Regions from separate parts of the Paenibacillus sp. TY11 genome, predicted to be linked through region 1. Evidence: riboswitches for the same ligand, from Rfam matches in the RefSeq annotation. Region 1 holds a riboswitch; each other region holds the start of a gene.
The links. A riboswitch is a leader RNA that binds a small molecule or an ion and turns the genes downstream of it on or off. The one in region 1 is predicted to bind glycine.
Positions count from the first base shown of each region.

Region 2: it holds a riboswitch for glycine, as region 1 does, so the genes downstream of both, sdaAB (L-serine ammonia-lyase, iron-sulfur-dependent subunit beta) here and AC6EJC_RS22065 (alanine/glycine:cation symporter family protein) in region 1, are expected to answer to the same signal.
Region 3: it holds a riboswitch for glycine, as region 1 does, so the genes downstream of both, gcvT (glycine cleavage system aminomethyltransferase GcvT) here and AC6EJC_RS22065 (alanine/glycine:cation symporter family protein) in region 1, are expected to answer to the same signal.

Region 1 covers NZ_JCBAIQ010000023.1:73,192-83,782, reverse strand. The annotation lists gene licT (BglG family transcription antiterminator LicT) at 1-367, opposite strand, end outside; gene AC6EJC_RS22075 (LacI family DNA-binding transcriptional regulator) at 590-1,561, opposite strand; gene AC6EJC_RS22070 (glycoside hydrolase family 1 protein) at 1,824-3,281, shown strand; glycine riboswitch at 3,460-3,536, shown strand; glycine riboswitch at 3,554-3,648, shown strand; gene AC6EJC_RS22065 (alanine/glycine:cation symporter family protein) at 3,806-5,224, shown strand; gene AC6EJC_RS22060 (iron-containing alcohol dehydrogenase) at 5,298-6,470, opposite strand; gene AC6EJC_RS22055 (carbohydrate ABC transporter permease) at 6,619-7,446, opposite strand; gene AC6EJC_RS22050 (carbohydrate ABC transporter permease) at 7,469-8,344, opposite strand; gene AC6EJC_RS22045 (ABC transporter substrate-binding protein) at 8,377-9,660, opposite strand; gene AC6EJC_RS22040 (LysR family transcriptional regulator) at 9,890-10,591, opposite strand, start outside.
Region 2 covers NZ_JCBAIQ010000021.1:11,166-21,756, reverse strand. The annotation lists gene opp4B (oligopeptide ABC transporter permease) at 1-745, opposite strand, end outside; gene AC6EJC_RS20780 (ABC transporter ATP-binding protein) at 760-1,686, opposite strand; gene AC6EJC_RS20775 (ABC transporter ATP-binding protein) at 1,664-2,695, opposite strand; gene AC6EJC_RS20770 (DUF6359 domain-containing protein) at 3,021-4,625, opposite strand; glycine riboswitch at 4,841-4,955, shown strand; gene sdaAB (L-serine ammonia-lyase, iron-sulfur-dependent subunit beta) at 5,165-5,854, shown strand; gene sdaAA (L-serine ammonia-lyase, iron-sulfur-dependent, subunit alpha) at 5,844-6,743, shown strand; gene AC6EJC_RS20755 (Ig-like domain-containing protein) at 6,900-9,236, opposite strand; gene AC6EJC_RS20750 (serine hydrolase domain-containing protein) at 9,416-10,576, opposite strand.
Region 3 covers NZ_JCBAIQ010000009.1:113,565-124,155, forward strand. The annotation lists gene ptsP (phosphoenolpyruvate--protein phosphotransferase) at 1-1,211, shown strand, start outside; gene gcvPB (aminomethyl-transferring glycine dehydrogenase subunit GcvPB) at 1,332-2,828, opposite strand; gene gcvPA (aminomethyl-transferring glycine dehydrogenase subunit GcvPA) at 2,825-4,180, opposite strand; gene gcvT (glycine cleavage system aminomethyltransferase GcvT) at 4,307-5,407, opposite strand; glycine riboswitch at 5,487-5,582, opposite strand; glycine riboswitch at 5,583-5,774, opposite strand; gene gcvH (glycine cleavage system protein GcvH) at 6,077-6,475, shown strand; gene AC6EJC_RS12260 (PTS mannitol transporter subunit IIBC) at 6,859-8,337, shown strand; gene AC6EJC_RS12265 (BglG family transcription antiterminator) at 8,419-10,497, shown strand; gene AC6EJC_RS12270 (PTS mannitol transporter subunit IIA) at 10,494-10,591, shown strand, end outside.

The sequences.
Region 1 (10,591 bases):
TAATTTCATACAGCATCGCGTTTTGAAGCGCCAGTCCTTTTTCTTGCCGTTGTATAGCAAAATGAATATGGTCGGTCAACGTTAAATAAATATTATCGCTTAATTCCGTATCCAGCACTTCCGTTGCATGGGTTACGATTTCGTTCACGACCTCCAGATGAGACACGGGAATATCGTTCAGCAGCTCGGTTAGTTTGGCCGTGAACTCGTTTTCATTTAACATGAAAATCTTATCTATTTTATGATCATCGACTTGATCGCCAGCCACCTTTTTGAAGGAAATACCTCTTCCCATCACGATGACCTCTTTGCCTTTATCGTTTTTAGTCAACAGGACGTTGTTATTGAGCACCTTCTCAATAATCATTGAAGTTCCCCCTCCCATCCTTTACCAATAAAAAATGCCTAAGCACAATTCAACACTATTGTTAGCAATAGCACTCAATTGAACTCAGGCATTGCCCGCATCACCGGTCACAATCCTTCGATATAGTGCTATTGTAGCACAAAAAAAAGCGATTTCAACATATTTTATTCTCTTTCGACAAAAAATATTTCACACCAAGGCCCTTTTGCCTAGTTTGCAAGTTTAAGTGGTCGTACGTTCAATGAGGCTGTATTCTAGCGAATGAAGCTCCATTTGGCGTCCAATCAGCTGAGGGGAAAGCATGAAAAAGGCATTTTGCGCTTGAGCCATAATGGGATTTTGAATCGTTGTAATTCCCATGGTGTGCGCCAGCTCTGTGTTATCAAACCCCACAATCGCCAAATCTTCCGGTACGTTCAACAGTTGTCTGCGCGCTTCACAGAGAATGCCAACTGCCACATAATCGTTAGCACACAAAATAGCCTCCGGAAATTCCTCCCGATGTTGTAACAAATTTCGCACGACCTGTTCGCCGTCACGGATGTTATAGATAGAAGAATGGTTCCAGTGTTGCAACACTGGCAGATTGTGTTGACTCATGATCTGTTCGTAGGCTCGTTGTCTGCTGTGAGTGTTGATGCTGCTCGGACGGCCAAAAGCATTGGCTATACGAGTATAGCCTTTTTGTATCAAATGTTTTAGCGCCAGCATGTATCCTTCATATTGATCCATAGCGACGGAGCGAATATCCGTATGCTCCATTCGTTGCCATGCCACAATCGGGCCGTACTTGCAGTAGGTGCTCAACAAATCGGTATCATTTACACAGGAAATGATGACCAGTGCATCGACTCTTTTTCTTTTCAAATCCTCAAAGGCTAGAAGCTCTTTCTTTTTGTCTTCTCCAGAAGTATAAATAATGGTTTGGAATTCATACTGGCCAGCAATTTCCACAAAGCTGTCCAGAAAAGCGAGAACAATTTCATTAATAGTTGAAGTGATGATACCGATTTGAAGCGTCTGACCCTTGGATAAGGAAATCGCATTTCGATTGGGAACATAATCTAATTCCTGCATGATTTTCAAAATCTTAGTTCTTGTTTCGTGACTTACATGGGGGGACTGATTTAACACTCTGGATACCGTAGCTTTGGAAAAGCCCGCCAGTTTTGCAATTTGATCAAGATTCGACATGATGCTTCTCCTCACATAAGAAAAAGATACTTGACATGAAACGCGTTACAACGATTAGGATGCTTATGAAGGCATTATGTCTATTTTAAAGCATCTGCCGATGCATTTCAAAGGAGAACAGTCCTCTTATAAAGTATACGATTGTTCAGTGTTCACACGCCAAGTGCGGGAGGATATGAAAATAGGTACTTATTCACATTGAAGAACTTAATGGGATTAATTCACAAAAGTGAAATATAAATAGAGAAGAGGTTTTTATAGCATGACTAAGACATTAAAAGGATTCCCAAAAAACTTCCTGTGGGGCGGTGCAACTGCAGCTAACCAATTGGAAGGCGCTTTTGACGTAGATGGAAAAGGATTGTCAAGTGCGGACATGGTTGCCTATGTACCCAAAGCAGAGCGCAAGAACGATCATGCTATGGAGATTTCGTCCGAGCGACTCGAAGACATTTTGGCAGGCAAAGTAAATGCCCGTTTTCCAAAGCGTGAAGGTGTGGACTTTTTCCACCATTACAAAGAAGATATTGCATTGTTCGCGGAAATGGGCTTTAAGGTATTTCGTATGTCCATCCACTGGTCGCGGATCTTCCCGAATGGCTATGATCCCGAGCCCAATGAAGCGGGACTACAATTCTACGACAATGTATTTGATGAGCTGCGCAAATATGGTATTGAACCGCTTGTAACATTGTCGCATTATGAGACACCGCTAGGTCTAACTCAGAAGTATAATGGCTGGTTGGGTCGTGAAGTCATACAGCACTACGTAAATTATGCCGAAACGGTGTTTACACGTTATAAGGATAAAGTAAAATACTGGTTGACCTTTAATGAAATCAATGTGATGACCATGAGTCCGTTCACCGGTGGTGGGGTAGTCATTGACCGTGTAGAAAATAAGCAGCAAGCGATATACCAAGCATTGCATCACCAATTTGTGGCAAGCGCACTGGCGACAAAACGAGGGCATGAGATCATCCCGGGCTCTCAAATCGGCTGTATGCTGGCTCGTATGGAAAGCTACCCTCATACGTGTAACCCAGAGGATGTGCTGAAAAGTCAGCATGAAAACCAGATGAATCTGTTTTTTACAGATGTGCATGCCCGTGGGGAATATTCCAACTACATGAATCGTTATTTTGAAGAAAATAATGTTGTTATACACACAGAACCAGGCGATGCGGAAATTTTGAAAAATAACACGGTCGATTATATCTCTTTCAGCTACTACATGACCTTGACCGTTTCTGCAGGTCCAGAAGGTGAGAAAGCAGCAGGAAACCTGATTGGCGGCGTGAAAAATCCATATTTACAGTCCTCCGACTGGGGATGGCAAATTGATCCGATCGGCCTGCGTGTTACGCTGAACACGTTATATGACCGATACCAAAAGCCGCTGTTCATCGTGGAAAATGGCTTAGGTGCTTATGATAAAGTAGAAGAGGACGGTTCTGTGCATGACACATATCGTATTGATTACTTGCGTCAGCATATTGTTCAAATGAAGGAAGCGATTACCGACGGTGTTGATCTGCTTGGTTACACCAGCTGGGGCCCTATCGACCTTGTGAGCATGTCTACTTCCGAAATGTCCAAGCGCTACGGATTTATTTACGTCGATCTGGATGATGACGGTAACGGAACGCTCCAACGCTCCAAAAAGGACTCATTTAACTGGTATAAAAATGTAATTGCAACCAATGGTGAAGAATTGTAAATCTGCTTCACTCTATATCGTCTTGGGCGGGTATAGCAGGGGACATCCTAAGGATGAAAATCTGCTATACCCGCTTTTTTGATAGACACATTATGATATCTCAGCGGTCTTCACAAATTTTTCACTTGTAATAAACTGAAAGTTTTCTGTATAATGAATAAAAATTTCATATGTCTGGTTGATGTTTGCGGGAGATGGAACGAAAGTTCCGACCGAAGGGGCAAAACTCTCAGGTGCTTGGGCTGATTACAGCAACAAGCGGGACCGTAAACGGACAGAACTCTGGAGAGACCCTTAATTGGGCGCCGAAGGTGCACCGCAGAGAACATCTGCTTAAACTCTCAGGCAAAAGGACAGAGACGCGAATAACCTGTGACAGGGAATGCCCTAGGCTTTTATAAGCTATTAGAGGTAGAAACCTGCACAAGATGGTTGTATTTTTTCGTGCCTTTAACCTCTCCAGGAGTCGAATCAGCGGATTTGACTCTTTTTTGTTTTTTATTATGCTGGAGGAGCGGGTTGAAATGAATTTGGTACATGTGTTAGAAGCGATTAGCAGTTGGATATGGGGGGCGCCCCTCATCATTCTTGTCATGGGAACGGGGTTGTGGCTGACCATACGTTTGAAAGTGTTGCAGGTATTCCGCCTGCCCCTGGCGATCAAGCTGATCGGTAAGGCCCCGAATGAAGGCAGCGGGGATGTAAGTAGTTTTGCGGCTTTGAGTACGGCGTTGGCGGCTACAGTTGGCACAGGAAGTATTGTCGGCGTAGCGACAGCCATTAAGCTGGGCGGGCCGGGTGCCTTGTTCTGGATGGTCGTTGCAGCCTTTTTTGGGATGGCGACGAAATATGCGGAAGGTGTACTTGCCGTAAAATACCGGGTGAAGGATCGGAATGGACAATTTTCCGGCGGCCCGATGTATTATATTGAGAAAGGTCTTGGGCGCCGTTTTAAACCGCTGGCGATGCTGTTTGCTTTTTCGGGCATGCTGGTAGCGTTGTTCGGGATTGGAACGTTTCCACAGGTCAAAGCGATTGTATCTTCGACTGAAAACAGTTTTGGCGTTCCGCCCATTGTAACGGCACTGATTATTGCTATCCTTACAGGACTTGTCACCATTGGAGGACTCAAAAGCATTGCCAAGGTATCGACGAAGGTCGTTCCTTTTAAAACAGGCTTGTACGTGCTGATCTGTATCATTGTACTGATTCGGTTTGCTGACCAGCTTCCTGCCGCAATCGCGCTTGTGCTCCATTCAGCATTTTCGACTACATCTGCAACGGGCGGATTTGCCGGAGCTACGATTATGCTGGCGATGCGCAGCGGGGTAGCCAGAGGTATTTTTGCCAATGAGGCCGGATTGGGAAGCGCACCGATTGCAGCCGCAGCTGCCAAAACCAAATGGCCTGCGGAGCAAGGGTTGATTTCCATGACAGGCGTCTTTATTGATACCATGGTTATTTGTGTGATGACCGGATTGACGCTACTCGTTAGCGGTGTATGGAGCGGTCCTACGGATGCGGGATTGATGACTCAGCAAGCATTTTCCAGTGCATTTCCGCTGGGGGCAGAACTGCTCACGATCATTCTGATTATGTTCGCGTTCACCACCATGCTTGGCTGGAACTATTACGGGGAACGCTGCGTTGAATATTTGCTTGGGGTCAAGTGGATTAAGCCATACCGTTATCTGTTCATCGTACTGGTTGCCGGGGGCGCGTTCATTAAACTGGATGCGATTTGGCTGCTGGCAGATATCTTTAACGCAATGATGGCTTTCCCGAACCTGATTGCACTGCTCGGCTTGTCGGGAATTGTAGTTGCAGAAACCCGAACCTATATGGATTCTCTGTATCCTAATAAGAAAAAGGGCATTCTTGCAGGTGCCAATGTAGGGGCTGCTATCCAAGTAGAAGAAAAAGGACAAACGGCCAATTTATAAAAATTGAAAGCCATAACATTCAAAAGGGAGTGCCTTCAGCCATCACAGGCTTGAGGACACTCCCTTTTAAATATTATAACGATGCATGCAAAATAGCTAAAATATCTTCCTGATTCAGCTTTTTATAATTACCGAAGCCTCCGTATTCCATTTCACGGGCTGCAATGTTTGCGATTTTTTCCAATTGTTCATCATTAATATTGTAATCGGCCAGTGTGGAAGGGGCACCGAGACTTGTCCAGAATGCACTAAGACGGTCAATACCTTCCAAGGCGATTTCTCTATCTGTTTTACCTACGGTGTCCAAGTCAAACATGCTGAGCATCAGCCGCTTCATGCGTGCAGCATCCTGATCCACCGTATGTCTCATCCAGTTGGGAAACAGGATCGCTAGACCCCCAGCATGAGGGATATCATATACAGCGGATAATGCATGTTCAATCGTATGCGAAGCCCAGTCCCCGAAGTAGCCCATTTGCAGTGTTCCGTTTAAGGCAATTGTTCCAGCATATAAAATCGTTTCACGATGCTCGTAGTTGTGCAAATCCTCCAGCAGCTTAGGTGCAGTTTCGATCACGGTTTGCAGCACGGAAAAGCACATACGATCCTGCAACGGTGTATTTTTGACATTATGAAAATACTGTTCAAACACGTGACTCATCATGTCCACCATGCCGTAAACGGTCTGATCCCGTGGTACAGAGAAGGTGTTTTTCGGGTCCAAAATCGAGAATTTCGGATGAGTCACCGCGCTGCCCCATACGTATTTTTCGTTCGTTTCCCAGTTGGTGATAACAGAATCTGGATTCATTTCTGAACCGGTGGCGGCGAGTGTGAGGAGGGTACCGAATGGCAGAGCCTGGGTCGGCATGTGCTTTTTGTTGATAATATCCCACACATCGCCGTCATATTCAGCCCCTGCTGCGATGGCTTTGGTGCAATCAATGACGCTTCCGCCGCCTACCGCAAGCAGGAAGTCGATCTTTTCGTTTCGGCAAATGTCGATGCCCTTTTTAACGGTGGACAGGCGCGGATTTGGTTCGACGCCGGACAGTTCATAAATGTTGAGATGTAGCGGCTCTAACGCGTTTAATACCTGGTCATACAGACCATTTCGTTTGACACTTCCGCCTCCGTATACCAGCAAAATGTTTTTGCCGTAATTCAGCAGCTCCTGCTGCAGTTCTTCAATTTGATTGTCTCCAAAAATTAATTTGGTGGGGTTATAATATGTGAATTTGTTCATCCGGAAAGTTCCCCTCGGTTCATAGTTCATGTTCAAATCGTAATCTCTTATCTTGACTAGTCCATTGGATACCTGACTTTGTCATGTAAGCTATTTGAAATGACGATTAACCATTATACATGAAATGAATAAGGGAAATCAAGTAAATCTAATCTTTGATCGCTCCGGCGGCAAGATCGGAAATAAACTGGCGGCTAATGAAAAGAAACAAAATAATAAGGGGCAGTACAGCCAGCAGGGTGCCAGCAATGACCATCGCATAATCCGTATTGTAAATCCCGTTCAACTGGGACAGTGCAATCTGGAGCGTGAATTTGCGCTCATCCGTTAAGACGATTAATGGCCATAAGTAATCATTCCAGGCTCCTATAAAGGTAAACGCGCCGAGAAAAGCGAACGCAGGACGTAGAATCGGTAGTGCTACATTCCAGTACAGCCGAAAAAAGCTGCATCCATCCATCCGCCCCGCATCCAGCAGCTCCTTTGGAATGGATTCTTCTGCATATTGACGAATCCAGAAAATGCCGAAGGCATTTACCATACCTGGGATGATGAGCGCTTTGAACGTACCTACCCATCCAAAGGAGGCCATCATGACAAAGGAGGGGACAAGCGAGAGTTGTGAAGGGACCATCATCGTTGCTAGCAGAATAATAAATAGCACTTTTTTGCCTGGGAAATCAAACTTGGCGAATGCAAAACCGGCCAGTGAATCGAAAAACAGCACCAATAGGGTAACGGAACCGGCTACAAAAAGGGTATTAAAAAAGGCTCCGGCAAAATCAATCTGCTGCAATACCCTCGTTACATTATCCAAGAAATGGCTTCCGAACCACAACTGCGGCGGAAAACGATAGATGTCTGAAGTTGTACGGGTCGCCATGACGATCAGCCAGTAAAACGGAAACATCGACAGGATGATTCCCACCAACAGTCCGGCATATAAAATAACGGATTTTGCACGTGTCTGCATCATGATGTAAAACTCCTTCCCATCATTATTTTTTACCTTGAACGAGTTTCCAGTTTATGATGGAGAATAGAGCAATGATGAGGAACATGCCCCACCCGACGGCTGCACCATATCCAAAATAGTTGTTAATGAACGACTCGCGGTACAGGTATAAAACGATGGTCATGCCACTTGCCCCGGAACCGCCGTCATTACCTACCAGAACCTGTGGCTCTGTGAAGAGCTGCATACCACCGATGGTGGACGTAATCACCGTAAACAGAATGACTGGGCGCAGCATGGGGATGGTGATGCGGAAAAAAGCTTGCGCTCCGGTTGCCCCATCCATTTTCGCAGCCTCATACAGCACATGCGGAATACTCTGGAGTCCAGCCAGATAGATGATTGCGTTATAGCCCATCCATCTCCATACGACCATAGAAGAAATGGCAATTTGGATACCCCATGGCACATTCAGCCATTGAACCATCGGCAACCCCAAGAGTTGCAGAAGGTAGTTGAGAAATCCGAAATTGTTGGCAAATAAGGCACCAAATATGATGGCGACAGCCACAATGGATGTCACGTTCGGCAAAAAGAATCCAACTCGCCATAAGGTGCGCATTTTCACAAAAGGTGCATAAAGCAGAAATGCAATAATCAGTGCGAAGAATAGCATCGGAATCGTTGAATACACCCAGATCACAAAGGTGTTGCCTACAGCCTGCCAAAATTCGTTATCTGTCACAAGATATCGAAAGTTGCCCCAGCCGTTGTAGGTCATGACTCCGATCCCGTCCCATTTGTGAAACGCCAGGTATAATGAAAAACCAATCGGAAACAATCCAAAGATGCCAAACAGCAGATAAAACGGCGAGATCGCAGCATAAACAGCACGGTGCTTCCAGATTTCTCTCAGCATATGGTCCACACGCCTTTTTTGAATTTTGTTTTTTACCGCTGTAATTCCCGTTCAATTCGTTGCATCGTTTCCGTCCATAGTGCATCGGGATTAGCATCCTGCTTGGCGACATTGGAAAGGCGACGGGTCACAATGCCGTGGATGACAGGATAGCGCTCGCCGAAATAGCTGCTTTTGACATTACGTGCGGAGGCGGCAAAGATCAGTCCGGTGGCCTGACCACCAAAGAAAGGCTCGGGTGTTTCCATGACAGGATCGTCATAGACGCCGGGAGTGGACGGGAACAGCCCGATTTTATGGTAGGCATCCAGCTGGTGTTCCGGGTTTTGCAGCCAGGTCAGGACTTCAAAGGCTTCTTTGGGATGTTTGCTGGATTTGAGGATAGAAATGAAAGATCCACCCAGATTACCGTCCCCTCCAGGAGCACGGGCGACTCTCCATTTGCCCGCTGTATCCGGTGCGGCCTCCGTGAGAACTTGCTTCATCCAGACTGCCCCTACAAAAGAGGCTATTTTGCCGTTATTGACCGAAGCGTTCCATTCGGGAGTCCAGCCATCCGCATTGGCGAGCAGATGCTTCCTGTGGAAATCCACAGCGGTATTCCAGCCCAGATGGATGTCAGGAGATTGATTGCCGATGTAGCTTCCATCCGGCTTGAAGTAAAGGTTCGTATGTTGGGCGAGTATCTGATTGTAAACGTTTACAATATTGTCAGCCAAAAACGAACGGCTTCCGAATTTCTGCTGAAGTTGTTCTCCGGCCGCCATGTAATCATCCCATGTGCGGATGGAGGCACTGACCTTTTCAGGATCACTAGGCAAGCCTGCTTGTTCAAACAAATCACTTCGATAGAAGAGGGCGGTAGGACCTGTATCCATGGGAAAAGCAATCATTTTCCCATCAGGAGTGATACCCTGATTCCATTTCCATTCCAAATATTGATCCTTCAAGCGGTCTGCTCCGAGTTCCCTTAAATCATAAAAACGATCCGCACTGGGAAACAGCTCCACCATCCAGTCGTTCAGAGCAACGATGTCCGGTTCACCGGAACGAGCTGCGAGCGTCGTCTTCAGTTTGGCTTTGAAGTCACCGCCTATTTTTTGGGTTTTTAATTCAATGTCGGGAAACTGTTTTTCCGCCTGGGCGAGTAGTTCATCGTCAATAGAACGGTTCCAGTACCACAATGTAAGCGTTATCTTTTTTTCGTTCAACAAATTAGTTTCAGATGATTGACTTTCAGAGGACAGGGGTCTACTACAAGCACAAAACATAGTGAGAAAAGCAAGACATAATACCAGCCAACGCACTGTCTTCACATCATTTCCCTCCTTGCTGTCTGAGATAATCTGCCTGCTGAACTAGTTATAAATGGTTTAGCTCCATCATATGAAGCTGTTACCCATTTATGTGCATTGACTTAACCAAAAACAGAAAAATTGAAACGAAGCATGTATAGAAATTAAATACTCTAAAGATATTGATCTTACTAATCCGAAGAATGATAAAACAATAAGGCAGATATTATGTCAAAAGGTATCTAAATCGTCAATGCTGAGCAATATCTTGGAAAAATCTAATGATGAATTCGAAGAACGATTTCTCTATATCGGTGTGCAGTTCCCCAGTAGGATAGGACAGATAGATTGTTCGCATACATCGAGGCTCCCTGATTTGAAGCAGCTTGATGTCTTCGGTTACGACGTTCCTCCACAGGATAGAAGGAATAAAGGAAATGCCAAGTCCTGTTTGAATCAACCCTCTTACCGTAGCCGGATCATCACTTTCAAAGACGATGTTCGGTTCAAAAGGGATGTGAGTAAAAAAGAGGTCCGTTGTTTTCCTAAGCGAATTACCAGGTGTTAGGCTGATAAACTTCTCATGCTCTAGATCTTTCAGGAATACGGTGTCCTGAATGCTCAGAGGGTGAGATTTTGGTACGCCAAGCAAAATTTCCTCCTCCAGCAGGATCGCATGCTCGTTGTCCGCCAACTCTTCGGACGTAATCGCAAAATCGTACGCCGGTCCTTTCTTCATCTTCGCAGGGTGCTGGGTCAGGTTGAATCTAATTTGAGGATAGAGATCGCGAAACTTGCCGACAAGGTTGGGCAATAGCATAGAGCCGACAGCGACGTATAACGTGATGACCTCTACCTTTTCGTTCTTCATTTCTTTGACTTCGGATACGCCTTGCTCTAGCGCTGATAGCGACTGGTTCACTCTTTTCAGGAACTTCTTGCCATATTCATT
Region 2 (10,591 bases), on a different contig from region 1:
CAGCAATCGGCAATAGAGAGTTTTTGAAAATATGGCGGGAATAGATTTTCCCTTCGGGCACTCCTTTGGAACGCGCTGTTTTCACAAAATCCTTCAGTCGTGTGTCAATGACCTCATTGCGCAAATACTGAATCGTAGCCGTTGTACTGAGTAATGCGCCTGTCACCGCTGGTAAAATGAGATGATAAGACTTGTTCGCGTAATATGCCCATGTCCCCGGCTCCACGCCTACATCCACACTGCCGCTGGTTGGAAACCAGCCGAGCCTGAATCCGAACACATACAGCAGTAGCAACGCGAGTATAAATAGGGGGGTCGCAAAGCTGAGATAGGTATAGCCCACTACGGTTTTGTCCAGCAGGCTATGCTGATAGCGACCGCTGAGTACACCGAGCGGAATGGCGATTAGATACGTCAGAACCAGAATTACTACGCCTAGAAAGAACGTGTTCCCCAAACGGCTGCCAATCAAATCGGTAACGCTGATTTTATGTACATAAGATTTGCCTAGATCCCCGTGAGCCAGCTGGACGAGCCAGTTGCCATATTGCACCCACACCGGGTCATTCAGTCCCAGTCTTTGCCGCTGTTCTTCCAGTGCGGCCGGATTCAGATTGGGTGTCGAAGTAATAAGTCCTGTCAGGGCATCCCCCGGCATAGCCTTAGCCAGAAAAAATATAAGCACACTCAGTGCAAAGAGCTGAGGGACCATAACCAGCAGCCGGCGCAGTGTAAATTTCCACATTTTCTATCCCCCCCTTATGGTAGCGCGACTTGATGGGATGGACTTACTGATTTTAGTTCAAACGGCTTTCCACTCGCGTCTAGATGTTTAGGCAGCTCTGTTTTGTAGGAAGATAAAAGCAGTCGCCTTTTTTGGGCATTTTCCAGCCGTTTTGCAGGATCAATATTGGGAATGGTTGCAATGAGCCGTTGGGTGTACAGATGCTGTGGACGCTCATAAATGTCCTGCTCGCTCCCCTGTTCCACTAGGCGGCCCCGGTACATAATGCCGATTTGGTCGCACATATGGCGGATAATACCTAGGTCATGACTGATGAACAAATACGTCAAATTGAACTCCCGCTGCACATCCTTCATAAAATTAAGCACTTGTGCCTGCACCGAAACGTCCAGCGCCGATACCGGCTCATCAGCAATGATCAGCTTTGGGTTTAATGTCAGCGCACGTGCAATCCCAATCCGCTGCCGCTGACCCCCGGAAAATTCATGTGGATATTTGTAGGCCGCATCGGCGTTCAAGCCGACCTTTTCCAGTAGTGTCTGTACTTTCCTCCGTTCTTCCTCACTACTTAGCCTTTCAAAATTTCGCAGCGGTTCAGCAATGACATCCAATACGCGCTTACGCGGGTTGAGCGAAGAATACGGGTCCTGAAAAATCATCTGAATGTCTCTACGCAGCGGATGACGGTTGTTACGGCTCAGAGCCGCAAGGTCCTTTCCCTTAAAAAGAATCTGTCCGCTCGTCAGCTTATTTAGGCCGATGATCGTCCTGCCTGTCGTCGTTTTTCCGCAGCCGGATTCTCCCACCAGCCCGTATGTCTGGCCTGCCTCAATGCTGATCGACACGCCATCCACTGCTTTCACCTGATCGATAACACGCTGGAAGAAACCGCCGCGCACCGGATAGTGGGCCCTCAAATCATTTAACTCCAGTAGTGCCATGAGCAGCCTCCCCCTTAGCCTCGTCTTCAAAATGAAAATGCTGGTAACATGTACAACGGACCCAATGACTAGGGGAAATTTCATTTAATTGGGGATGATCTTCATGCGCTCTCTGCTGAATCCAGGGAATACGCGGAGCAAAGCGGCAGCTATTGCGGGGAATATCTTGCAATGAGGGAACAATGCCGCCGATGACATGCAGCGATTCCCCCTTGGTATGCGATCCCGGCATGGAAGCAAGCAAAGAACGCGTATACGGATGCTGTGGATGCCGGAATAATTCAAAAACATCGGCGCTCTCCACGATTTCTCCGGCATACATGACCACCACGCGGTCGGCTACTTCTGCCACAACGCCAAGATCGTGCGTAATCAGGATAATTCCGCTTCCGGTTTCCTGTTGAAGCTGTTTGAGCAAGTCGAGAATTTGCGATTGGATCGTTACATCGAGGGCAGTAGTCGGCTCATCTGCAATAATAAGAGAAGGTCGGCAAGCTATGGCAATCGCGATCATCACACGCTGCCGCATCCCTCCTGACAGTTCATGCGGATACTGCTCATACACACGCACAGGATTCGGTATATCTACACTTTCCAGCAGCTCCAGCACACGTTCCCTTTTTTGCTTCGTAGATAGTGACGTATGATAATCGAGATTTTCCTCGATCTGCTTACCAATGTTCATCAACGGGTTGAGTGCTGTCAGCGGGTCCTGAAAGATCATGCCAATGCCCGCCCCGCGGATTTTATTCATTTGCCCTGAAGAGAGACGATTCAGGTCCGTGCCTTTAAAAAGAACCTCTCCCTCTACACGTGTGCGCTCCATGTCATGCAGTTGTGCGATCGAAAGCGCCAGCGCACTTTTGCCACAGCCGGATTCTCCGACTACAGCCAGCACTTCATTGGGGTTGACCGTCAGATCCAGTTGGTCGACTGCGGGGTGATATTGATCCTTGATGCGAAAAGAGACGGATAATCCTTTAATTTCCAACACGGGTTCGGTATCCAATGCGCGCTTCCTCCATTCTCCATGGTCTTGTCCCGCTTATTCTCACCATGTTTGATGTTTAAAACCTCTCATGAACATTACATACCGTTTTTGTCGGAATAATTTGAATACATCCTATCACCAGTATATGGATATATCAATTAAGATTATGCTATCAACATCATTTAAAAAATCAATGATCCAGCAGTAGCGCGGCCTTTCTGGCACAAAATGTAATGAAATAACCAACCACAGGTTAATTTTCATCACAAAAAAAGCCGCCTGATCCCTCTACAGGGATCAAACGACTAACTAGCACTAGCTCATATTAAACTCTTGGCGTTAATTACGAAGCTGCTCCATAGGAGCCAGACTTGAACGTTCTGGGATCGTACCATTTGTAGCCTGCTGCCGGAGCAGACCAAGGCTCAGGTTGCGGTTCCGTGGAAGCCGCAGGCTCCTCGAACGGCAGAAGCTTCGTCGGCTGATCAAGAGTCAAACCTGCCACATCGGACAATTTCGTGTAGTCCTGCTTCCATGCAAGCCATTGGACCGTTTGCACCAGGAGGGTGGCATCATCCACTTCCTTAAACCCATCATACGTCTTCTTCGACTGTCCGTTTTCCTCACGCACATATTTCGGTGTAGCATCTTCTACAGGTGAAGAATCACCGATAAATGCTGCCTTGCCTTGACCTACCTTGGAGATAGCGGCATAAGGTCCTTCCGCACGGCCCCCGCCGTTATAAACTCCCTGGTCTACAGCATTTCCCCATTTTTTCGTGCCTGAAGGGATATAAGCAATGCCTTTAGCCTTGGTAGGATCAATAATAGCCAGCGTAGATCCCGCATGCATTGCAATCGAGCGAACACCCTTGGTAATGCCGAAAGATTGATCTGCGGCTACAATGTCGGTAGCATTCACGTCACCAAGCGCATTGTAACGGAAACGAACGCCAAAGTTGGTCGCCAGCCAATCGGAGCTTGTTAATCCTTGCATCGCCGGTGATGCAGCTTCTTCTGCAGTCATGCCTTTTGCCAGGTTAGTATAGGCTCCACGACGGTAGCCATTCATAACCTCGGAGGAATCCCAACGGTTTTTGTTACGGTCCGCATTATAATGGTCGGAGATGAAGAATACACTCCCCCCGTTGTTCACATATTGCAGCAGGGCAGCCTGCTCGGATGCCTTAAAGGCAACATTCGCTTCACCGATGATAAACACATCATATTGGCGCAGCTTGTCATACGTTATAGCCTGCTCCCCATAAGTAAAAGGAATGGGGCGGTTCAATTGGTCCACTGTAAAGCCTACATTACGCAGTCCATTGGCAAAATCAGAGAAGGCGCCTTCAATGACCCAATCTGCTGCACCAGCGGTCTGTGCGTGCGTATTATCGAACAGCACCTTTTTGCCTTTTCCATCCGGCAATGTAGTACCGGGTTGATCCGGGTTGCCAGGATCAGGTTCGCCCGGATCACCAGGTTCCCCCGGCTCGCTTCCGCTCACCAGCTCGACAGCACTTGGGCTTTTCACTCCGCCAAAATTATTGTAGGCGCCGAGTGTACCCGTCACACGAATTTTGCCGCCGATCAGCTCAGGATGGCCTGATAACCCAAATTGCCCTCTGTACGCTGATGTCAGCTGTACATCCAATAGATTAGACGTATTACGTTCATTTGCCTGATCGGCAATCAGTACGTTAAAATCATTCGCAAACGGGGGAGAAAAGTTAGCCGTCTTCGATCCGGTAGCATGTCCGACGATGTAGCCTTCCACCGTCACCGTACCTCCACTGCCTTGGCGCTGAAGTGCTTCGGCTACTGTCAATGCTCCCTCTGCCTTGGCCTGACCGAATGGAACGAAGATCCCGATCAGCAGTGATACGATTGCTGCCAGATGCAGCATTCCTTTCAAGCGTGAACCTGTGAACCGCAAGCCTTTTACCATACGTCAATATCCCTCCCATTATTTCCATCAATGTAATTGTCCTCTATCAGATTAGCTATCAATCTTCTAATTCCTTCCTGATTTCATCCATAATTATGTAAAATCTAATCTTTTTTATTGGAAACGCGCCTGTTTATGTAAAAATTGAACCCTGTGATTGACACCGAGCACGGCATACATTACGCTAAGAAAGACATGTAGAACGGTATATGCGAATGAAGATGACGGGAGAGTCTGTCAGGGAGCCTACACTCTGGCGGCACCGAAGGAGCAAGACGCCAGCACCCGGCTGGCGGATAATCTCTCAGGTCCATGTATCGTCATCTGACGCAACTCTGGAGAGAGCGCAAGCCACCCAAGGGGTAAGGCGGTAAGGACACCGCACGAAACTCTCAGGTAACGAGGACAGAGATAAGGGAAACTTCCTTATCCTGTCCTTTTTTGTGCTCACATTGTACGTCAGCATTAGGAACCGTCTATACGCGCAAAGACGCGGCTATACCATATACTATGGTATAGAACATACAGGGGGCCACACCATGCGTTTCAAAGATGTATTTTCCATTATCGGCCCGGCCATGACCGGACCTTCCAGTTCACACACCGCAGGCGCGGTGCGGCTCGCACGCGTTGCCCGGCACTGGCTCGGGGCGCAGCCTGACCGTGCCCGCATGACACTGTACGGCTCCTTTGCCGACACGTACAAAGGACACGGTACAGACCTAGCGCTCATCGCAGGGCTGCTCAATTACGATACAGACGATCACCGAATTCCGGATGCCGAGCAATGGGCAGAGCAAGCCGGGATGACCGTGGAATTCGCCGTCAGCGGGCTACCCGCGCCTCATCCGAACACCGTCCGTTTCGAGCTGTGGAAGGACGAGGATCAGCGCACACTGCTGGGCTCCTCCATCGGCGGCGGCAGCATCCATGTCCAGCAACTCAACGAATTCCGAGTCAACCTGACCGGGGAGCTACCTACGCTGGTGCTTCTTCACTCAGATAAGCCTGGTACATTGGGCGCGGTGACTTCAGCGCTCGGCGCGGCTGACATTAACATTGCCTATATGCACGTGGATCGCAAAGGCCGGGATGGTGAAGCACTCACCGCCATCGAAACGGACAGTCCTGCTACGGCTGAATTGATCACAAAGCTGCGGTCCTTGCCTCATATGTACGAAATTAAAATGATTAATTTGAAAAAAGGAGCTGAATCCGATGCGGTTTAGCCATCTGCATGAGATCAGCGCTTTATGCGCTGAAGAATCCACCACGATTGGCCGCCTGATGATTCAAGAGCAGGTACAAGAGACAAATACACCTGAGGAAGAAATCTTCCGCCAAATGTCTGATTATTATGAAGTGATGAAGGAAGCCGTTCATCGCGGTCAGACGCAAGACACCGTATCCCGCAGTGGATTGACGGGCGGCGACGGCAAGCGCCTAGCCGAGTATCTGCGGGCAGGGGAAACCTGCTCCGGCGATGCCTCCGCGCTCGCTATGGCTTATGCCCTCTCCGTGTCGGAGGTTAATGCGTCCATGGGTCGCATTGTCGCCACGCCCACCGCAGGTTCATGCGGGGTCATCCCCGGTGTGTTCATCAGTGCGCAGGAACGGTTCGGCTGGGATGATGAGCATATGGTGCATGGACTGTTCGCCGCTGGAGCCATTGGCTACGTGATCGCGAACAACTCCTTCATTTCTGGCGCGGAGGGAGGCTGTCAGGCTGAGATTGGCTCAGCCATCGGAATGGCCGCTGGCGCTATGGTCGAGCTGCGCGGTGGCACGCCTGAACAGGCCGTTCACGCCGTAGGCCTCGCGCTTAAAAACACGCTCGGCCTGATTTGCGATCCCGTCGCCGGACTCGTGGAGATTCCGTGCATCGTGCGCAACGGGCTGGGAGCCGTGACTGCGCTTGCCGCAGCGGATATGGCTTTGGCGGGTGTGCGCAGCGCTATTCCATCTGACGAAGTCATTGACGTGATGCTTGAAGTCGGCAGCGCGATGCCGTCGAAACACCGCGAGACCGCCAAAGGTGGCTTGGCCCAGACGCCAACTGGCAAGCGTTTGACCGAATCACTTACACGCAACACACCGGCCAAGAAGGATAAGTCTTAGTTTCCAAGCGGTAAACCTATTACTTTCACCCTATAAAAACAAGGCGACTGCCACCCCATATTCTCCTAGGGAGAGAGGCAGTCGCCTTATAAAGAAAAGAGCAAGCATGTCGTCCCTAGACGTATGCTTGCTCTTTTCTTTTCGGTCGAATACAGATTACTGAACAGTCACCTGTACCTTCGTGATTTTACCTGCATATTTCACTGTAATTACAGCTTTGCCCTTGCCCTGTGCCTTAATGTTACCGTCTTTGACGGTCGCAACAATAATTCTGGACGAGGACCAGACAGCCGGTTTGGAAACATCCTTCTCCGACTCATCCTTATACGTGGCTGTAGCCGTCACTTTAGCCAGTTGTCCTGCCTTCAAATTCAAGGCAACTTCGTCCGTTTGCAAATATTTAAGCGTATCAACATCCACGGGCACGCTGATCACCTTCCCGCCGAACTTCGCCTGAATGTTAGCTTTACCGTAGCTTACTGCGGTAACCTGACCCTTTTTAACAGTGGCTACCTTATAATTAGACGTTTTCCATTCAGCTTGGGTCGTAACGTCCTTTTCTTTACCATCACTGGATTTAACAACAATCGAGATGGTTTTTTGATCTCCGGATTTGAGTGATAACGCGACCGTATCCGCTTCAATTTTTTGCGCTACGTCCACTTCCACTGTAAACGTAATGGTTTGCTTGCCATAAGAAGCTGTAACGGTTGCCTTGCCACTGCCATTCGCTTTGATCAAGCCCTCGCTAACCTCGACCACTTTCACATTGCTGGTAGTCCAGGTGGCATCCTTGGTTACATCTGTTTTTGTACCGCCACTCTTGACGCCTGTTACCTTCAGTTGCTTCGTTTCCTGGGCAGCGAGCGCAATTACGCGCGATTCGGTTTCCAAACGGTCTACAAGGCCTACTTGTACGTTTATTGTCAGTTTTTTGCCATTGTAGGTTGCTGTAACAACCGCCTTACCGGCTGATTTACCTGTAATCGTTCCTTTGGATACGGAAGCAATATCCTCCGCACTTGAGGTCCATTCCGCATCCTGTGTCACGTCTTCCTTACGCCCATCGGCATAAGTAGCAGTCAAAGTTGCAGTATAGTCTTCATTAACATCAATCGTTGCGGTTTTGGAGGACAAAGCCAAGTCACCAGGCACATTCACGGATACTGTCGCTGTGGCTGTTTTGCCGCCATAAGAAGCTGTGATCGTTGCCTCACCTGTTTTATAGCCTGTTACCTCGCCCTTATTGACAAATGCAATATCTTCATTGCTGGACTTCCACTCTGCCTTGCCTGTAATATCTTCTTCCGTACCTGTTACGTACGTAGCGGTCAGCTTGAGCTTTTTGGTTTCCTTGGCATTCAGGCTCAGCTTGTCCTCACTTAAATCCAGATATCTGGAGGTTTCAACGTCTGTCTTGATCGAAACTGTCTTATCACCATACTTTGCGGTCACCGTAGCTGAACCCGCTCCAATGGCCATAATCGTTCCTTTATTCACCGTTACAATTTTCTCATCGCTTGATGTCCAAGTAGCTTTATCTGTGATATCTGTTACCGTCCCATCCGGGTAAACAGCGGAAACCTGTACTTTCTTGGATTCATCCAAACGCAGAAAAACATCCGATTCGCTAGCTTTCAGCTTATTCGTTTGATCCACATCCACCGAAATGGTAGCGGACATCGTACCATATTTACCTGTAATCGTTGCCTTTCCCGCGCTGTAGCCAGTAATAGTACCTTTCAGTACATCCGCCACGGCTGCATTGCTGGAGCTCCACTCAGCAGACTCTGTAACATCCTGAACCGTTCCATCCGGGAACGTCGCTGTCAATTTGACCTTCTCAGTATCCTTCAACAAAAGGGAAACCTCCGATGGACTGACATCCAAACGTTTGACCTGTTCCACCTGCACAGTAATGGTTACAGTCTGTTGACCGTATACGGCCTTAATATTGGCTGTACCTGCTCCCTGAGCGGTAACCAATCCGTTAACTACAGTTGCTACCTTCTGGTTATCCGAGGTCCAGGTAGCATCACCCGAAACCTGAGCTGTTGTATTATCACTGTAAGTCGCTGTTAGACCAATCTGTCCTGTGCCGCTTGAACGCAAGCTCAGGCTTTGTACATCGGATGTTAGTGCCTTAACCTTCTTTGTTACATGTACCTGAACCGATTGTATCTTATCTTTATAGGTCGCTACCACAGTTGCTTCCCCTTCGCCCTTACCTGAAACGGTACCGTTATATACCGTAGCAATAGCTGTATTATCACTTTTCCAATCCGTGCTTACGGTTACATTTGAGGTCGTCCCATCGCTATAAATAGCTGTGGCCGTCAACGCAGCCGTATCTCCCTGTTGCACAGTTACCTCGTTAGAGGAAAGGACAATCTTGGAAAGCACCGGATCAGCCGCGTATGCGAACCCTGCATATGATGTAAAACTTGAGATCAGGATGACCAACGCCAGAAAACCAGACCACCTATTCTTCAAAATCTAACTCCCTCCCATTTCAAAACTTAAAATTAAGGATTCCGCAAAATCCTTACACCTACATTTTATGTCGACATATGGAAAAGAATAGTTTAGGCTTTAAAGAAAATTAGGTCCTTATTAACTAGAGTCGAGTACTGACAGAGACAAAGATCAAGTCGTAAAATATAACCTCACTTTTACAAACAGCTGTAAGCTGCTGCACGAATTCTCAAATGGTGGTATTCTTCCATATTGGGATCCAGCTGATGCATATAAACGACCGAGAACTGCTCGCTTGGATCTATAGAAACCCAAGTGCCCACTGCTCCCGTCCAGCCAAATTCTCCAATAGAGCTGTTTGCATGCCCAGCCGCTTTATCAATTAACGTGCGCACGCCCAGTCCGTAACCATAACCTGTATGATATGAATTCGTAAAATCGGATAGTTGGGATGTATTCAGATGATTTGTGCGCATTAAATCAATGGTTTTTCTCCCCAATAGCCTTACACCGTCTACCATGCCGCCATTCGACAGCATTTGTGAAAATGTGAGGTACTCTTTAACTGTCGAATACAAACCTGCGCCTCCACTTTCATATATAGCGTCTGGCTGATGATATTCATCCAAAAAACCCTCAATTTTTTTAAGTTCTCCGGCGTCTGTCCGTTGATAAATGGAGGCCATCCGCGATTCAATATCTTCACGATAGCGGTAGCCTGTATTGTTCATGCCAAGCGGATCAAATATTTCATCCTTTAGAAATTGCCCTAATGATTTTCCTGAAATCACTTCAATAAGACCTGCAACAAGATCATGTCCATATCCGTATAGCCATCGTGTTCCCGGTTCAAATGCTAGCGGAACTTCAGAAAGCGCTTTAATTTCTGTGCGCAAGTCATATTTCCCCTGCTTTTCCTTTAATGCTGTTATGACCTTCTGCATAGCTTTTCCTGTATCTGAAGACTCGGAAGCGTAAGGAAGACCCACACTCATATTGAATATATGCTTAATTAAAATGGGGTTCTCCGCTTTATCAATATAGGTGTATCCGTTAGGAGCGGTTTTGAATACATGCGCATTACGATATTCGGGTAAATATTCATACAAAGGCTCATTCAACAAAAATTGCCCACGTTCGTACAGCATAAGTGCAGCCGCACATACAACAACCTTTGTCATGGAAAACAAGCGATATACTGTATCCTCAGTGATTGGCTTTCGAGCTTCCAGATCAGCATATCCGTGATACCCTTCGTACAAGACTTGACCATTTTGTGCAATGGCACAACCACACCCTGCCGGCCCATTCGCTACGAATTGTTGCAATAGCTGATCTACCTTGTCAAAACGAGACATATACATCCCTCCTGT
Region 3 (10,591 bases), on a different contig from region 1:
CAGCTCAGCTGAACCGTGAATTTGTTAAGGGCTTTGCAACGAACATCGGCGGACGTACTTCGCATTCGGCTATTATGGCTCGCTCACTTGAAATTCCTGCAGTTGTGGGAACGAAAAATATATTGTCTCAAGCTAAAAGCGGCGATTTGATTATCGTCGATGGTCTGGATGGTCACGTATTCGTGAACCCTTCCGAAGAGATCGTTGCGGAATACCGTGCTAAACAGGTGGCATATGACAAGCAACGCGAAGAGTGGCGTAAGCTGCGCGGCGAAGCTACGGTTTCTGTCGATGGTGTTCATGTCGAACTGGCTGCCAATATTGGTACGCCTAACGATGTAGCTGGTGTTCTGGATAACGGTGGTGAAGGCGTTGGCTTGTACCGTACGGAGTTCTTGTACATGGGACGCGATAAGCTTCCATCCGAAGAAGTACAGTATACGGCGTACAAAACCGTTCTGGAAAGAATGGAAGGTAAACCAGTTGTAGTCCGCACTTTGGACATCGGTGGCGACAAAGAACTTCCTTATCTGGACCTGCCGAAAGAAATGAATCCGTTCCTCGGATTCCGTGCTATTCGTCTGTGTTTGGATCGCCAGGATATTTTCCGCACTCAATTGCGTGCTTTGTTGCGGGCGAGTGTGCATGGTAACCTGCGCATCATGTTCCCGATGATTGCTACGCTGAACGAATTCCGTGAAGCTAAAGCTGTTTTGTTGGAGGAAAAGGAAAAGTTGGTAGCCGAGGGTGTATCCGTATCTGAAGAAATTCAGTTGGGCATCATGGTAGAAATTCCTTCTACGGCGGTATTGGCTGACCAATTCGCAAAAGAAGTAGATTTCTTCAGTATCGGCACAAACGATCTGATTCAATACACAATGGCAGCGGATCGCATGAACGAGCGGGTTTCATACCTGTATCAACCATACAATCCATCCATTCTGCGTCTGGTGAAAATGGTTATTGATGCCGCTCACCGTGAAGGACGTTGGGTTGGTATGTGTGGTGAAATGGCAGGAGACACAACAGCAATTCCGTTGCTGCTGGGTCTGGGACTTGATGAGTTCAGCATGAGCGCAACTTCCATTCTGCCAGCACGTAGTCAAATCTCCAAGTTGTCCCGTGCGGACATGGAGAAACTGGCTACAAAAGCTCTGGACATGCAAACAGCCGAGCAGGTTGTTGAATTGGTACAAAGCATCGAAGGATAAGGAAGAGTATCACATTTTCAAAGGTTATATCTTTTTCCAACAAAAAATTGCTGTGTACATACAGCAGCCGGTATCTAAACAGATACCGGCTTTTTTGTATGCTTTAAGTTTAATTTGTTTTTAACTGCATGAGCAATTCAATACAGGTTTACGGGCTGCGGTGGTTTCGTCCAGTCGTGTGACTGGAGTGGTATATGGTGCATTGAGCAACAGCTCTGGGTTCTCTTCCGCTTCCCGCGCAATATGAATCATAGTGTCGACAAAAGCATCAAGCGTCTCCTTGCTTTCCGTTTCCGTCGGTTCGATCATGATGCATTCCTCTACATTCAGCGGGAAATAAATCGTAGGCGGATGGTAGCCGAAATCAAGCAATCGTTTGGCTACATCAAGCGTGCGTACTCCAAATTTCTTCAAGCCACGCCCAGACATCACGAATTCGTGTTTGCAATGTCCAGGGTAGGGCAGGTCAAAATGCGGAGCGAGCCGATGCATCATGTAATTGGCATTGAGTACGGCGCATTCGGATACCCGCTTTAAGCCATCAGGACCGTAGCTGCGGATATAGGCATAGGCACGGACGAGAATGCCGAAGTTGCCGTAAAAGGCTTTGACCCGCCCAATGGAATCTCCTTGCTCCCGGTCCCAGCGGTACATACCCTGCGGATCACGTACGACAAGCGGCTTGGGCAAATAGGGAATGAGCCGCTGCTTTACGCCGACGGGCCCAGCGCCGGGGCCGCCGCCGCCGTGCGGGGTACTCATCGTTTTGTGCAAATTGAGATGCACTACATCGAAGCCCATATCCCCGGGACGGGTAATTCCCATGATGGCGTTGGAGTTCGCCCCGTCATAGTAGAGCAGACCACCCGCGTCATGCACGATGGCAGCAATGTCAGTGATTTGCTTCTCGAACAGGCCAAGCGTGTTCGGATTGGTCAGCATGAGCGCAGCGGTGTCGTTGCCTACGGCTTGACGCAGCGCATCCAGATCCACCAGCCCCTCAGGAGTGGAGGGGAGGGTGACTGTTTCGAAGCCCGCGACGGTTGCGCTGGCGGGATTCGTTCCGTGCGAGGAATCCGGCACGAGCACCTTGGTACGTCGCTCACCACGTGCTTCGTGGTACGAGCGGATCATCATCAGCCCGGTCCATTCCCCATGGGCGCCAGCAGCGGGCTGAAGAGTGACGGCATCCATGCCGGTTAACGCAGCCAGATCATTTTGGAGCGTATGCAGCAGCTCCATGGCACCCTGGATGCTGTCCTCAGGCTGATATGGATGAATTTTGGCGAAGCCTGTATAACGGGCGACGTCCTCATTCACCTTCGGATTGTATTTCATCGTACAGGAGCCGAGCGGATAAAATCCGTTGTCGACGCCAAAATTACGCCGGGACAGGGCGGTATAATGCCGAATAACGTCTACTTCGTATACCTCGGGTAATGCCGCAGGTTCGCTGCGCAGTGCATAATCCGGCAAAAGCTCTGCCACCGGGCGACGGGGAACGTCGCACTCGGGTAGGGAATAGGCGATGCGACCCGGACGGCTCAATTCAAAAATGAGCGCTTGATCGTGTTCCTTCAACAGCCCTTGTTTCTGATCCTGTCCGGTGTGTGTCATAGCAATCCCCCCAAGGTGTGTACAAATTGGTCGATCTCTTCTTTTGTTCTTTGCTCCGTCACGGCAATCAGCATGTGCCCAGTAAGTTCTTCATAGTCCCGGCCCAAATCGTAGCCAGCGATAAATCCCGCAGCTAGCAGCTCGTCCTGAAGTTTGCTCATATCCGTACCCTCAGGCAGTCTAAGGGCAAACTCGTTAAAGGTCGGTGCGTTAAACGAGGCAGTTACGCCCTTCAAGCTCAGCAATTGCTCTAAAGCATAATGGCTTTTATGCAAATTTAGCTCGGCTACTTCCCTGATACCCTGTCTACCCATGACGGACAAGTATACAGATGCAGATAAAGCAAGCAACGCCTGGTTGGAGCATATGTTAGACGTGGCCTTTTCGCGGCGGATATGCTGTTCCCGCGCTTGCAAGGTCAGCACGAAGCCGCGTTTACCGTTACGGTCTGTGGTCTGACCGACAATACGGCCGGGGATACGGCGCATATGTGCCTGAGAAACGGCAAAGTAACCGCAGGTCGGACCACCGAGAGAAGAGGAGATGCCAAGCGGCTGCGCGTCTCCTACGACAATATCCGCGCCCTGTTTGCCGGGTGTCTCCAGCAAGCCAAGTGCCAGCGGGTTGGCACTGACGACCAAAAGCCCTTTGTGCGCATGGATCAGGTCAGCCATCGGCTTCAGATTTTCCACGGCTCCGAAAAAGTTGGGACTTTGGACCAAAACAGCCGCCGTCTGTTCCGATACGGCAGCCGCTAACGCATGGACATCCGTTACGCCGTCCGAACATCCGATCTCCACGATGTCCAAATCCAATCCGCGTGCATAGGCTGCCAATACCTGACGTGCCTCCGGATGGACGGACCTTGATACGATAAGCTGTTTACGGCGGGTGGCTGCGGCGGCCAGTGAGCCCGCTTCCGCCAGTGCAGTCGCTCCGTCGTACATGCTGGCATTAGCTACAGCCATGCCCGTCAATTCGCAGATATACGACTGAAATTCAAATATGGCTTGCAGCTCGCCTTGACTTACTTCCGGCTGATAAGGGGTGTAGGCTGTGTAAAATTCCGAACGTGAAGTGATGTGCTGGATGACGGATGGAATATGATGATCATAAATTCCTGCACCAAGAAAGCTGGCATGTGTATCTGTATTGGCGTTGCGTCCGGCCAGCTTAGCCAAGTGGCGGGTTAAGGCTCTCTCGTCAAGTCGGGAAGAAAGAGGGAGTTCCCCTTGATATCGAATAGCCTCTGGAATATCACTGAATAAATCATCAATGGATGATACGCCCACCACACGCAGCATTTCGGTTTGATCCTGTTCGGTCATGGGGAGATAGCGATGCTGCTTCATAGGTTCTGGCTCCTTTCGAAAAGCAAAATTTAAAATCGTAAATTAGCTAATAAATAATCGTGAAATGGAAAATCCAGAAGTTCATATCTGACATGTTCGCTCTATAGAAATGAAGAGAGTTTAAGATTAGCGTGGGCGTTTATAAAAGGGTGCTGCCACCACCTCGGCACGCAGGCGTTTACCACGAATCTCAACCTCCAGCGGTGTGGATAGGGCGCTAAAACGACTGTCCACCAGAGCCAGACCCAGATTACGCTTCAAGGTGGGCGATTGGGTTCCCGTTGTGACCTCACCGATGTGTTGTCCTTCTGCGAATACCGGATAATGGGCGCGTGGGATACCGCGATCAATCATTTCCAGCCCGATCAACTTGCGAGGAATCCCTTGTTCTTTCTGGCGTTGCAGCGCTTCTCTGCCGATAAAATCTCCTTTATTTAGCTTGACGAAGAAACCTAGACCAGCTTCGAGTGGTGTAATCGTGGCAGATAACTCCTGTCCGTACAGCGGCAACCGCGCCTCAAAGCGCAGTGTATCCCGAGCACCAAGTCCAGCGGGAATCAGCCCATACGACTCACCGGAACGAAGCAAACCATCCCATACGGCTGGTGCTTCCGCAGCAGGTACATAAAATTCAAAACCGTCTTCGCCCGTATATCCGGTTCGTGAGACAAGCGCTTTTGCTCCGAACAATTGCACGTTCTCATGGAATCGGAAAGATGCCAGATTCGTAATATCCGTATCTGCCACGGCTGCGACAATACGTGCTGCTTCCGGTCCTTGCAACGCCAGCAATGCTATCGCATCAGACACATTCTCCATGTGAACGGATGCGGGTACATGACGAAGTAGCCAATCCCAATCCTTATCGATGTTGGAGGCGTTCACAACGAGCATGTAGCGCTCCGGGCCTTTGCAGTAAACAAGTAAGTCGTCTACTACACCTCCATCGGGGTAACACAGGAGCGAATATTGTGCCTGACCCGGTTCCAACTGGCTGACATCATTCGTGGTTACCCTTTGCAGAAAAGCTTCGGCCTCCTTGCCTTCAACCAAAAACTCGCCCATATGCGATACATCGAATAAACCCGCACGTTGCCGGACGGCCTCATGCTCCTTTTGAATCCCGCTAAACTGAACGGGGAGCTCCCAGCCGCCAAAGTCAATACAACGAACCCCAGGCCGCGTCCCGTAGGACGAATATAGTGGCGTTTTTCGCAAATTAGTCATTTTTCCACTCCTATCCGGTGTGATCGGCTAAACAAAAAAGACAGGCCGAAAAAAACGTATAGACGGCAGTCCATACTCTTTTTTCAGCTCTGTCCTTGATACCTGAAAGTTACCCCGGTGTGTACCAGGTTTCCCCTTGGGTGATCCGCTCCATAGCGAATGCTCTCCAGAGATGCGTCCGGCAGAGGTCCTTTTGCCTGAGAGATTCACCTGCAGTGCAGGTTTACTCCTTCGGCGCTACCTTTGGGATCAACGGTATGTTACCTGGTTTTGCAGATAACAACTTGATCCGATTCGCGTCCACCTATGTCTCACAATCGGCAACAGCTATGCGAATCTTTTTGGTAGTCTCTCCCTCCGCGTTCATCCGCGTATGTAGTTGTCGGGGTGTTTCCAAAAGCATTTGCTATAACCCATTAATACGCAAATTCATTCAAAATGTCAATAAAAATGTCATCAAAAACAATCGAAAAAACATTTAATATATAAATAAGGATATGTAAGCGTTTATTATAAGCTATCATATTTTTATATCGTACGCTTCATAAGGTGTTATGAAGTATTTTTGTTAGTATTATTGACATGGATGTTCTTGTTGTCATAATCTTAACCTGTCTAATACAGGTGAGCAAAAGCGATTTTATTCATATGAAAGTGAGGCGGAACAGGATGAGTGAAGTGAAACAGCAACTTTGGTATACGGACGAACATGAGTGGGTTCAGCGCACAGAGGATGGAACGGTGCGAATCGGTATTACAGACTTTGCACAGCATCAACTGGGTGATATTGTTTTTGTGGAATTACCTGGGGCGGGAGCAACGATTGAGCAGGGGGCGGAGATTGGTACGATTGAATCGGTGAAGACAGTATCCGACCTTTTCGCTCCGGTGACGGGAACCGTATTGAAAGTGAATGAAGCACTGGAAAGTACGCCTGAACTTGTGAATGAATCTCCCTATGAAAAAGGTTGGATGGTCGAAGTGGAGATCGGTAAAGATGTGGAGGAAGCATTGGGCAAGCTACTGTCTGCGGATCAGTACGAGCAGTTGATTTCCGATGAGCAATAATGGAGCAATGTAGTATGAAATAAGAGTGTCGTTTGTCCGCTCGATTTTTGTATAAAATAGTCGCTATGATATGTCATTGCGGCTATTTTTTTTTTGTCTTTTTGCAAGCGTAATTACGTGTTTTACTCTGGTTTAGAGGATTATCCCCGTATAAGAATTGTACAGATTACAGCATGCTTTTTCGACTAATTTCTATCGTTATAGGCCATATTAAGAGGAATTATGCAGGTACAATATCTTCCCGGTTATTTTAAATTTAAATGTTGTCATCAACGTTCATGACGAAAGTACGTTTTCATTTCGTTGATGAAGATAGCGTTTTCACTTAGTATGAATTTTAAGAAAAGGTAGTGATGCTATTTACCTACAAGGAGGAAATGAATATGAGCAAAGTGGACGCAAAGTCCAATTCAAACGGAGGCGCTCGCGTCGTTGTACAGCGTTTTGGCCGTTTTCTTAGCGGTATGGTTATGCCCAATATGGGGGCCTTTATCGCGTGGGGGTTGATCACGGCACTCTTTATTCCAACTGGATGGTTCCCGAACGAGGGTTTTGCACAACTGGTTGATCCGATGAAAAATTATTTGCTGCCGCTGCTGATTGGTTACACAGGTGGCACGATGATTCACGGACAGCGCGGAGGTGTGATCGGGGGCATTATGACGATGGGTGTCATTGTCGGGGCGGACATCCCGATGTTCCTGGGCGCGATGGTAGCTGGTCCGCTGGCTGCATGGATATTGAAGAAGTTCGACAAGGCTATTGAAGGCAAAGTCAGATCAGGTTTTGAAATGCTGGTCAATAATTTCTCGGCCGGGATTATCGGTGCCATTCTAGCACTGCTTGCCCATGTGGCGATCGGCCCGTTTGTACAAATTATCAGTCAAGTGTTGTCGGCAGGGGTACAGTTTCTCGTGAACGCAGGGTTGCTGCCGCTCGTAAACCTCATTATTGAGCCCGGTAAAGTATTATTTCTAAACAACGCATTGAACCACGGAGTATTGAGTCCGATTGCGCTGGAGGAAGCTGCAAGAACAGGCAAATCCGTTTTGTTCATGCTTGAATCCAACCCTGGGCCGGGGCTCGGTATTTTGCTGGCATACTGCCTGTTTGGCAAAGGCTCTGCGAAGTCGTCGGCTCCTGGCGCAGTAATCATTCACTTTTTCGGCGGGATTCATGAAATTTATTTCCCTTACATTTTGATGAAGCCGATTCTGATTCTCGCTGCTGTAGCAGGGGGTGTTGTGGGAACTTTCTGTTTCATGTTAACAGGTGCCGGACTGGTTGCTGCTCCTTCACCGGGCAGTATCATCGCTTATTTCCTGATGACGCCAAAAGGCGGATATTTGCCAATGCTGAGCGGTGTGATCGCTGCTGCGGTCGTATCCTTTGCTGTGGCTGCAGTATTACTCAAGACAGGTAAGCAAAAAGAAGAGGGGCTGGAGGAAGCCGCATCCCGCCTGAAAGATATGAAAAGTCAAAGCAAGAGTGCAAGTGCTAACGCCACTGTAACAGAAGATAACCGCGAATCTGATCGTGCTGCCGAAATTGCCGCAGATCGAACGCTCAAGGATAAATCCGAAGTAAACAAGATCGTCTTTTCCTGTGATGCAGGTATGGGTTCAAGCGCTATGGGCGCCTCGATTTTACGAAAAAAAATGAAGCAGGCGGGTGTGGACGTTACGGTAACGAACACAGCAATCAGTGAAATTCCACAGGATGCGGATATTGTTATTACGCAAAAAACGTTGACAGACCGGGCTAAAACGGTAGCCCCGAATGCTGAACACATTTCCATTGACAATTTTCTGAAGAGTCCTGAATACGAAGCGCTGGTTGAACGTCTGAAATCCGATTCTTAATCCCCGTAGTAGTCAGGACGCCTGTGTGCAGTTTGTGTTTCCTGCTGAAGGGATGAGCTTGGGAAGGAACGGTATGCGCTTATGAATATTACGAAACGACAACGTGACATCGTGGAATATCTTCTGGAGCAGTCCAAAGAGGTTACAGCCGGGGAAATTGCCACGAAGATCAATGTCAGCACAAGGACAGTCCACCGGGAACTCACCGCAGTCGAGTATTGGCTGGCGGCTCATGAAGTAAAGCTGGAGAAAAAGTCAGGGATCGGTATCTATGTGGATGCTGACCCGGCTCAGCTTGTATATCTGCGGAAGCAATTGATGCATACAAAGTCGGACGAATATTCGGCTGAGGAGAGAAAGATCGTGGTTCTCTGCATGCTTCTGGATACACAGGAGCCGATCAAGCTACAGGCGTTGGCTTCAGATTTGAAAGTCACGGTAACTACGGTCAGTCATGATCTGGACGAATTGGAAGGTTGGATCGGTGAACGGGGACTCGTGCTTGTGCGCAGACGGGGGTACGGCGTCGAGATTACAGGGCGGGAGATAGACAAGAGACGAGCGATATCCGAGCTGGCTCTCGAATATTTGGATGAATCAGATCTGTTCTCCAGCCGGGAAGAGCTTCGTCCTGTGACCCGTGTCGCCGACAAGTTGCTGGAGATGATTGGCAGAGAGAACCTGCTGACCGTGGAAAAAGCCCTCTGGCAGCCCCATGAGAAATGGCTGGAAAACATGGTGGAAAGCAAATATATGGAGCTGCTGATTCAAATTTGCGTTTCGCTGGCACGTCTGCGACTCGGGTACGTTGTGGATCATCTTCTCTCGTATTTAAAAACAGATTCGGATGAGAATATCATGCTGCGCACAGCTATGGTGGATCGCATATGCACGGAGTTGTCAGAGGCGCTGAATATTGAATTTCCAGAGCCGGAACGATCTTATTTCAGACTGTTATTTCGTGATGCCGAGGATCACTCCACCCGGCTGCTGCCGTTGGATGATCTCGTACTGTTGGAGTCGGTTTGCGAGTTGATTCGTCGTGTGGGGGAAGAGACAGGCACGCCATTGGAAGAGGACCGTGTTCTGCGTGAAGGACTGATTGCCCATATGGCTCCGGTACTCAAACGTTTGAAGGAAGGCAGGTCGATCCGTAACCCGCTCCTTCAGCAAATCCGCAAGGATTACAGCAGCTTGTTCGACTCGGTGAAAAAGGCTGCGGCAGACATGACAGAAATGAAAGTGCCTGATGAAGAGATCGGATTTCTTGTCATGCATTTCGGCGCTTCGCTGGAGCGGCTGCGACAATTGCGGCGGGAGGTGCGAGCCATCGTAGTCTGCACGAGCGGCATTGGATCATCCAGACTTCTAGCAACAAGGCTCGCCAAAGAGCTGCCACAGATCAAAATTGTGGATAGGGCCTCATGGTACGAGGCGGCGCGGATTCCCAAGGAGGATTATGATCTGATCATTTCGACAGTGGAACTGCCGCTTGAACCGGATCGGTATCTCAAGATCAGCCCGCTGCTGACGCAGGAGGAGAGTGAACGCCTGCGCCATTTCATTCAGCATATTACACTCAATCATCCTAATGATCATCAGCAGGAACAGACCGTTCAGCCCGGCCAGGGCATGGAGTGGCTTACCGGGTTGCGGAAAAGTCTCGAGGAAATTGTACACATTGTACAGCAATTTCAAGTATATCCGCTGGAAAATCAGGGGATGGATATGCGGGCTACCGTAGAGGCTATATGCATGTTGGAGGCGGGGCGTGGGAATGTCACAGAGCCTTCTGCTGTTGCTGCACAACTCATGGAAAGAGAGCGTCAAGGTAGTCAGGTGATCTCTGATACCTCCATTGCTTTAGTTCATACGCGCAGCCACTATATTCGCGGACCTTCGCTTACCTTGTATAGGCTGGCAGAGCCGTTGCTGGCGAATGCAGACGAACAGGTAGAATGCGTGCTGCTGATGTTGGGACCTCGTGAGCTGCCGAGAGAAAGCTTGGAGGTATTGAGCGAGATTAGTGCATTACTCTTGCAGGAAGACATGGTTACGCTACTGGAACACGGTAGCAGGGATCATATTGTCAACTATATATCGAGTGAGCTGGCTGAATTTTTCCACAGTAAATTAGGGACAGGGAGGAACCTACCGTGAGTATTATGACGATAGACAAAGTAAAAATGAACGCAACCGCTAAAGACAAATATGAGGCGATTCGTATGGCTGGACAAATCCTGCTGGATGCAGG